2 regions of the Streptomyces sp. NPDC107454 genome follow, and region 1 is predicted to be linked to the other one. Evidence: predicted binding sites of a transcription regulator. Region 1 holds the regulator's gene; the other holds the start of a gene.

Evidence for each region. The regulator HspR, encoded in region 1, represses chaperone genes until heat shock. The targets are predictions, from matches to a motif close to TTGAGNNNNNNNNNCTCAA.
Region 2: a site for HspR is predicted at 2,792-2,810, ahead of lon (endopeptidase La). Genes of this name have one in related genera too.

Annotation. Positions count from the first base shown of each region.
Region 1 is NZ_JBVJPA010000005.1:343,005-347,422, reverse strand. Features, by position in the region: gene dnaK (molecular chaperone DnaK) at 1-156, shown strand, start outside; gene grpE (nucleotide exchange factor GrpE) at 153-821, shown strand; gene dnaJ (molecular chaperone DnaJ) at 855-2,039, shown strand; gene ACZ69M_RS14520 (heat shock protein transcriptional repressor HspR) at 2,044-2,490, shown strand; gene ACZ69M_RS14515 (PA14 domain-containing protein) at 2,549-4,418, opposite strand, start outside.
Region 2 is NZ_JBVJPA010000008.1:159,403-163,820, forward strand. Features, by position in the region: gene ACZ69M_RS21550 (lysozyme) at 1-286, shown strand, start outside; gene lon (endopeptidase La) at 349-2,769, opposite strand; gene ACZ69M_RS21560 (rhomboid-like protein) at 3,762-4,418, opposite strand, start outside.

The DNA of each region.
Region 1 (4,418 bases):
TCCCAGAAGCTCGGCCAGGCCATGTACGCCGACGCCCAGGCCGCGCAGGCCGCCGGTGGCGCCGAAGGTGCCCCCGGCGCCGAGCAGGCCAAGGCCGATGACGACGTCGTCGACGCCGAGATCGTCGACGAGGACCGTAAGGACGGTGCCGCGTGACGGAGGAGACCCCGGGCTTCGAAGAGAAGCCTGACGTCCCCTCCGGCGCCACCCCTGACGACGCCGAGTCGCAGGCCGCCACCCCCTCCACGGAGGAGGCGGCGGCCCCGGCCGGGGACGCATCAGCAGCACAGATGGCCGGTCTGACCGCACAGCTGGACCAGGTCCGTACGGCGCTCGGCGAGCGCACGATGGACCTCCAGCGGCTCCAGGCCGAGTACCAGAACTACCGTCGTCGGGTCGAGCGCGACCGGATCGCGGTCAAGGAGATCGCCATCGCGAACCTCCTGACCGAACTCCTGCCTGTGCTCGACAACATCGCCCGCGCGCGGGACCACGGCGAACTGGTCGGCGGCTTCAAGTCGGTGGCCGAGTCGCTGGAGACCGTCGCGGCGAAGATGGGCCTCCAGCAGTTCGGCAAGGAGGGCGAGCCCTTCGACCCGATGATCCACGAGGCCCTCATGCACTCGTACGCGCCGGACGTCACGGAGACGACGTGCGTGGCGATTCTGCAGCCGGGGTATCGCATCGGCGAGCGCACCATCCGCCCCGCGCGGGTGGCGGTCGCCGAACCCCAGCCGGGGGCGCAGACCGGCAAGGCGGACTCCCAGGATTCCGCCGAGGCGGCCGACGACAAGGAGAGCGGTGGCCCGGACGAGGGCTGACGTTGAACGCATGAGAGAGGAGGGGCGTCGAGGATGAGCACCAAGGACTTCATCGAGAAGGACTTCTACAAGGTCCTCGGCGTCCCCAAGGACGCCACCGAGGCAGAGATCAAGAAGGCGTACCGGAAGCTCGCCCGCGAGTTCCACCCGGACGCCAACAAGGGCAATGCCAAGGCCGAGGAGCGCTTCAAGGAGATCTCCGAGGCGAACGACGTGCTCGGAGACCCCAAGAAGCGCAAGGAGTACGACGAGGCACGCGCCCTCTTCGGCAACGGCGGCTTCCGTCCGGGTCCCGGCGCGGGCGGCGGCAACTTCAACTTCGACCTGGGCGACCTCTTCGGAGGCGGCGCCCAGGGCGGAGCGGGGGGTGCCGGCGGCTTCGGCGGCGGCATCGGAGACGTCTTCGGGGGCCTGTTCAACCGCGGCGGCGCGGGCACGGGTACGCGGACCCAGCCCCGGCGCGGCCAGGACATCGACACCGAGGTGACGCTCAGCTTCACCGAGGCGGTGGACGGCGCGACGGTCCCGCTGCGGATGACGTCCCAGGCGCCCTGCAAGGCCTGTTCGGGCACCGGCGACGCGAACGGCACACCGCGGGTGTGCCCGACGTGCGTCGGTACCGGCCAGGTCGCACGGGGCTCCGGCGGCGGCTTCTCGCTCACGGACCCCTGCCCGGACTGCAAGGGCCGCGGTCTCATCGCGGAGAACCCCTGCGAGATCTGCCACGGCAGCGGTCGTGCCAAGTCCTCGCGCACGATGCAGGTCCGCATCCCGGCGGGGGTGAGCGACAGCCAGCGCATCCGCCTGCGCGGCAAGGGCGCACCCGGCGAACGGGGCGGCCCGGCAGGCGATCTGTACGTCACGGTCCACGTGGACGCCCACCCGGTCTTCGGCCGCAAGGGCGACAACCTCACCGTCACCGTGCCCGTCACCTTCGCGGAGGCGGCACTCGGCGGCGAGGTGCGCGTACCGACCCTGGGCGGCCCCCCGGTCACCCTGAAGCTGCCCCCGGGCACGCCCAACGGCCGCACGATGCGGGCCCGCGGCAAGGGTGCCGTCCGCAAGGACGGTACGCGCGGCGACCTCCTCGTCACCGTCGAGGTCGCGGTCCCCACGGACGTGTCGGGCAAGGCTCGCGACGCCCTGGAGGCGTATCGCGAGGCAACCGCGGGCGAGGACCCGCGGGCGGAGCTGTTCCAGGCCGCGAAGGGAGCATGAGCAGATGGACGGTCGTCGTCGAAACCCCTATGAACTGACCGAGGAGACCCCGGTCTACGTCATCTCGGTGGCGGCCCAGCTCTCCGGCCTGCACCCGCAGACCCTGCGCCAGTACGACCGCCTCGGCCTGGTCTCCCCGGACCGCACCGCCGGCCGTGGCCGGCGCTACTCGGCCCGCGACATCGAACTGCTCCGCACGGTGCAGGCGCTGTCCCAGGACGAGGGCATCAACCTGGCCGGCATCAAGCGCATCATCGAGCTGGAGAACCAGGTGGCCGCGCTCCAGTCCCGCGTCGCGGAACTGGAATCGGCCCTGGACGGCGCGGCTGCCGCGATGCAGCAGCGCGAGGCCGCGGTGCACGCCTCGTACCGCCGCGACCTGGTCCCGTACCAGGAGGTCCAGCAGACGAGCGCGCTGGTGGTCTGGCGGCCGAAGCGGCAGTCGGACTAGTTGCACGTACCGAAGGGGGTGGGGAGGTCGACGACCTCCCCACCCCCTTCGGCGTTCCTCAGGCGACGTTGAACGTCAGGTGGGTGGACGGGCCGACGCGCCCGTACACGTCCACCGTGGCCACCTCGACGATGTAGATCCCGCTCGTGGGCGGTGTCCAGGTGAGGCTGCCGTTCGTGGTCTGCGCGTACGTGCCGCCGGTGACGCGCCACTGGTACCCGCCGATGACGCGGTCGTCGCCCGCGGGGCGGGTCATCGTCACGGTGACCGCCTGGCCGGGTCCACCGTGCCCCGCACAGTCGTTGGCGGTGCACTCGGTGTACGGCGCCGAGAGCGCGAGCAGCGGAGGCAGCGGCGCCGTGGACGTCGCCGGGGTGACGCGGTCCACGGAGACGACGTCGGAGGGCGCCGACTCCCTGCCCTGCGCGTCGAGCACCACCACGTAGTAGGACGCGCGGCCCGCCGGGGCCCCGGTGTCCGAGAAGAGGGTCGAGTGGGGCGAGCCGACCCGGTTCCAGGCGGCGGAGGCGTCGGTGCGGCGGTAGACGCGGGTGCCGTACACCGCCCCGTCCGTCGAGTACGCCCAGGTGAGTTCGGTGCCGCTGTCGTGCGGGGTGACCGTCACGCCGGTGGGCGCCGCCGCGTCGCCGGGGGCGGGCCGGGTCGCGGTGACAGCCTCGGACACCGAGGAGATGTTCCCGTACGCGTCGACGGCCTGGACCGTGTACGTGACGGCGGTGCCCGCGGGGGCCCGGAAGTCGTTGAACGAGGTGCCGAGGACCAGGTCCGGCCCGTCCGGGTCCGACTGCCCCTCGGGCGCGGCCCACAGCTCGTAATGCTCGACGTCGTCCGAAGGGGCGTTCCAGCGCAGCGCGTTGCCCGCCGTGGTGCCCTCCGCCGTCAGACCGGTGACCTGGCCGGGCGCGAGGGTGTCCGGGGCGCCGGTGTCGGCGGTCGCGGACGGGACGGACTCGTTGCCGACCGGGTCCAGGGCCGTGACCCGGTAGTACAGGCGCTGATGGATGTCGGCCGAGGTGTCCCGGTAGGAGACGTCCGGCACGGAGGACACGAGCTGCTGGAAGGGGCCCTGCGGGGCGCTCGCCCGGTAGACGCGGTAGGCGGCGGCACCGGAGACCTTGTTCCAGCCGAGGGCCACGGAGCCGGTGCTCACCTTGGCGCCCAGGCCGCCGGGCGCGGCGGTCGGGGTCCGGTCGACGGTGGTCACGGCCTGGTCGGCGGTGCCCGTCGACTCGTTGCCGGCCTTGTCGTAGGCGCGGACCTCGTAGTAGTAGGTGTCGCCGGTCGCGGGCACGGTCGTGTCGGTGTACGAGGTGGCGGTCGTCGTACCCACTCTCGTCCAGGTGGCGCCGCCCTTCAGGCGGCGGTAGGCGCGATACCCCGCGAGGTCCATCTCCTTGTTCTTCGCCCAGGTCAGTTTGGCCTTGCCGGTGGCTTTGTCGTACGCCACGGAGGTGCCCGTGGGGGTGAGGGGCTTGACCTTGTCGACGGCGGCGGTGGTGCGGGGGGTGTAGGCGAAGGAGACGTTGGCGGCGCCTGTCCAGTTGGCGTAGTCGACGCGGAGGGTGTGCTTGCCGGAGGGAATCGTGACGTTGACGGTCTTTTTGACCGTCGAGGAGACGTTCTTCCAGAGGTCGACCTTGCGGGTGCCGTCGAGGTAGACGCGCAGGCCGTCCTGGGCGGCGACGGGAAGGGCGAAGGGGCCTCCCGAACCGAAGTCCCTCGTCTCGGTCCAGCGGACGCCGAAGTTGTCCTTCGGGAGGCCGGAGGCGGGTGCTTTCGTGCCCCAGTTCTCGCTGACCGCGGCATCGCAGTCCGTTTTCTTCGGTGTGCCGGAGAAGGTGGTGTTCGCGTAGAACTGCCGCTTGTACACCGGTGATGCGCAGCTGCTCGCGGCGGAGGCGGGCGCC
Region 2 (4,418 bases), on a different contig from region 1:
GGTCAGCTGGATCAGCAGCTTCCTCGCCCAGTACAAGGCGCGCACCGGCCGGGACGCCGTGATCTACACGGCCACCAGCTGGTGGAGCGACTGCACCGGCAACTACAGCGGCTTCGCCTCCCTGAACCCCCTGTGGATCGCCCGTTACGCCGCCGACCCCGGCACGCTGCCGGCCGGCTGGGCGTACTACACGATGTGGCAGTACACCTCGTCCGGACCGACGGTCGGTGACCACGACAAGTTCAACGGCGGGCTGGACCGGGTGCGGGCACTGGCCGACGGCTGACGGTACGGCGAAGGCCCGGGCCTCCCTCACGGGACCCGGGCCTTCCCTACCGGCAGCGTCCGTCACGCCGCTACCGGAACCTCCGACGTCGCGCCGTTCGTCGCCGGCGACAGCGCCAGTTCCAGGACCTGGCGGACGTCCGTGACGGCGTGGACGTCCAGCTTCTCCAGCACCTCGGCCGGGACGTCGTCCAGGTCGGCCTCGTTGCGCTTCGGGATGATCACCGTGGTGACACCCGCCCGGTGCGCGGCGAGCAGCTTCTGCTTCACCCCGCCGATGGGCAGGACACGGCCGGTCAGTGAGACCTCACCCGTCATCGCCACGTCCGTGCGGACCAGTCGGCCGGACAGGAGCGAGGCCAGCGCCGTCGTCATCGTGACGCCCGCGCTCGGACCGTCCTTGGGGACCGCGCCCGCCGGGAAGTGGATGTGCACGCCCCGGTCCTTCAGGTCGCCGACCGGCAGTTCCAGCTCGGCGCCGTGCGAGCGGAGGAAGGAGAGCGCGATCTGCGCCGACTCCTTCATCACGTCACCCAGCTGACCGGTCAGGGTCAGACCGGCCGCGCCCGTCTCCGGGTCGGCCAGCGACGCCTCCACGAAGAGGACGTCACCGCCCGCGCCCGTCACGGCCAGACCGGTGGCGACACCGGGCACCGCGGTGCGGCGCTCGGCCGGGTCCTGGGCGGACTCGGGCACGTGGTGCGGCCGTCCGATGAGCCCGCGCAGATCGGCGTCGGTCACCGTGAAGGGCAGCTCCCGCTCTCCGAGTTCGTGCTGCGCCGCGACCTTGCGGAGCAGGCGTGCGACGGCCCGCTCCAGGTTGCGTACGCCCGCTTCCCGGGTGTACTCCCCGGCGAGCTTGCGCAGCGCGCTCTCGTCGAGCGCGACCTCCTCCTTCTCCAGACCGGCCCGCTCCAGCTGACGCGGCAGCAGGTGGTCACGGGCGATGACGACCTTCTCGTCCTCGGTGTACCCGTCGAGCCGGACCAGTTCCATACGGTCGAGCAGCGCCTCCGGGATGGCTTCGAGCACGTTGGCCGTCGCCAGGAACACCACGTCGCTGAGGTCGAGCTCGACCTCCAGGTAGTGGTCCCGGAAGGTGTGGTTCTGGGCAGGGTCGAGGACTTCGAGCAGCGCCGCGGCGGGGTCGCCGCGGAAGTCGGAGCCGACCTTGTCGATCTCGTCCAGCAGGACCACCGGGTTCATGGACCCGGCCTCCTTGATGGCGCGGACGATCCGGCCGGGCAGCGCGCCGACGTACGTACGCCGGTGGCCGCGGATCTCGGCCTCGTCCCGTACGCCGCCGAGCGCGACCCGGACGAACTTGCGGCCCATGGCGTGCGCGACGGACTCGCCGAGCGAGGTCTTGCCGACGCCGGGCGGACCGACGAGCGCGAGCACGGCACCGCCGCGTCGCCCGCCGACGACGACGCCGAGACCACGCTCGGAACGCCGCTTGCGCACGGCCAGGTACTCGGTGATGCGCTCCTTCACGTCCTCCAGGCCGGCGTGCTCGGCGTCCAGGATGCTCTTGGCGCCCTGGATGTCGTACTCGTCCTCGGTGCGCTCGTTCCACGGCAGTTCCAGGACGGTGTCGAGCCAGGTCCTGATCCAGCCGCCCTCGGGCGACTGGTCGCTGGACCGCTCCAGCTTGTCGACTTCCTTGAGCGCGGCCTCGCGGACGTTCCCGGGGAGGTCGGCGGCCTCGACGCGGGTCCGGTAGTCGTCGGACTCCTCGCCCTCCTTGGCGTCGCCGTTCAGCTCGCGCAGCTCCTTGCGGACGGCTTCGAGCTGGCGCCGCAGCAGGAACTCGCGCTGCTGCTTGTCGACGCCTTCCTGGACGTCCTTCGCGATGGACTCGGCGACATCCTGCTCCGCCAGGTGCTCACGCAGCTGCTCGGTGGCGAGCTTCAGCCGGGCGACCGGGTCGGCGGTCTCCAGCAGCGTGACCTTCTGCTCGGTGCTCAGGAACGGGGAGTAACCGGAATTGTCGGCAAGGGCGGACACGTCGTCGATGGCCTGTACGCGGTCCACGACCTGCCAGGCGCCGCGCTTGCGCAGCCAGCTGGTGGCGAGGGCCTTGTACTCCTTGACCAGTTCGGCGACATGGCCGGGCAGCGGGTCGGGCACGGTCTCGTCGACCCGGGTGCCCTCGACCCACAGGGCGGCACCAGGACCGGTCGTCCCGGCGCCGATCTTCACGCGCCCACGGCCGCGGATCAGCGCGCCCGGGTCGCCGTCGGCCAGTCGGCCGACCTGCTCGACGGTGCCGAGCACGCCCGTGCTCGGGTACGCCCCGTCGATGCGTGGCACCAGCAGCACCTTCGGCTTGCCGGGCTCCGACCGCGCGGCGGCCTGGGCGGCCTCCACCGCGGCGCGTACATCGGCGTCGTTCAGGTCCAGCGGAACCACCATCCCGGGCAGCACGACCTCATCATCGAGCGGCAACACGGGCAGGGTGAGCGGTGTGGACGTCGAAGCCATTATCTCTCCCTAGGCAGTCAAGTTGAGCTATGCCGACTCAATGCACGTGAGCCCTGGATTGTTCCCCAGGGCCTGTTCGCTGTGAGCGATCGCTCTGCACGCAGACATCCACGCAGGTCAGCGGGGTATCCGCCACGCTTCCCTCCTGGCCGGCGCCACTCCGCCGTAGATCCGCGGCGAACGCCTGTGGTGCGGTCAACGCCGTCGACCAGCCGTCCCTTCCCGTGCGACCGCGCCCGGTCGACGCGGTCGACGCGGTCGACGCGGTCGCGAGAGCGCACGAGCGCCGCCACACCACCGCAGTCGCACTCACAGCCGGCTCCTTCGCACTGCAGGCTCATCCACAGGCTGTGGAACCACGCACGGGGAGACGGGGCACGACGTGGGCGAGGGGCAGGAACAGGGACGGGGACGGGGACGGGCGACCACCCGGCGCCGGGTGGTCGTGGGTGCCGGGGCGGCGGCCGTGGCAGCGCTCGGGGCGGCTGCGGTGCGCGCGGCGACGGACGCGGACGGGTCCGAGCAGACGGCCGACCGGCGGGCGACCGGCGGGCGACCGCAGCGCCGGGCGGGCCCCGGCGGCCGGCGCGACCGCCGCTCCCGGCGGCAACCGTTCCGGGCGGCCCAACCTCCTCGTCGTCGTCACCGACGACCAGCCCAAAGAGACGCAGTGGGCGACGCCCGAGACCGTCGACCGGCTCGGCAGGCACCGTGTGGCCTTCGAGCGGGCGCACGCCAACACGCCGTTGTGCGCCCGTCCCGCGCCTCGATCATGTCGGGCCGGTACGCCCACCACCACGGCGTCCTCGACACCCGGCACCCCTACCGCCTCGACCAGCACACCACCGTCATCAAGAACCACGCCCTCGACTTCATGGAGCGGTCCCGGAGCGACGACCGGCCGTGGTTCGCGTACGCCGCCACCCGGGCCGCGCACGAACGGAACATCCCGGAGAAGAAGTCCGGCGGACCCGGTCCGACCGCCCAGGATGCTAGGCGGCGGCGGTACCCGGCGACTGAGCGGTGTGTGCAGCGGCGGGGGTGGCGGGGATGGCGGGGCTGGAGGCCGCTTCCGCACGGGCGCGGCGCCAGCGGCGGACCAGCGGCCAGGTCGACACCCCGATCACCAGGGACATCACATGCCCCCAGTCCGTCATCGGGTCGGCGAATTCGATCAGGTCCCCGACGACCATCGAGCCGAAGACGACCAGCATGGGCCAGCGCAGCCAAGGCCTCAGCAGTCCCGCGAGCGCGCCGACGCTCGTGGCGACGCCGAAGCTGATGCCGTAGTCGAGGCGGTGCAGGGAGCTGTCGGGGAGGTCTCCCACCAGCACGGAAAGGCCGACGGGCACCTCGGTGGCCAGGGTGGCCACGACGTGCCCGAGCAGGAAGACTCCGGCGGCCCGCAGGCCGCCTATCCGCCGCTCCAGCGCGGTCAGCACCAGTACGAACCCGATGGCGTACGGCGAGGTGATCCCGCCGGCCATCCACAGCGCACTGGCCAGCAGCACCAGCACCGGTTCGCGTACGAGGTGCGCGACATCGGTGCTGGACCCCTGCTGCAAGGCGTGGACGAGGGAGGGATCCGCGTAGTCGGTGACCATCGCGGTGACGGTGAGCACGACCGCGTAACCGAAGGTGAACGGCGT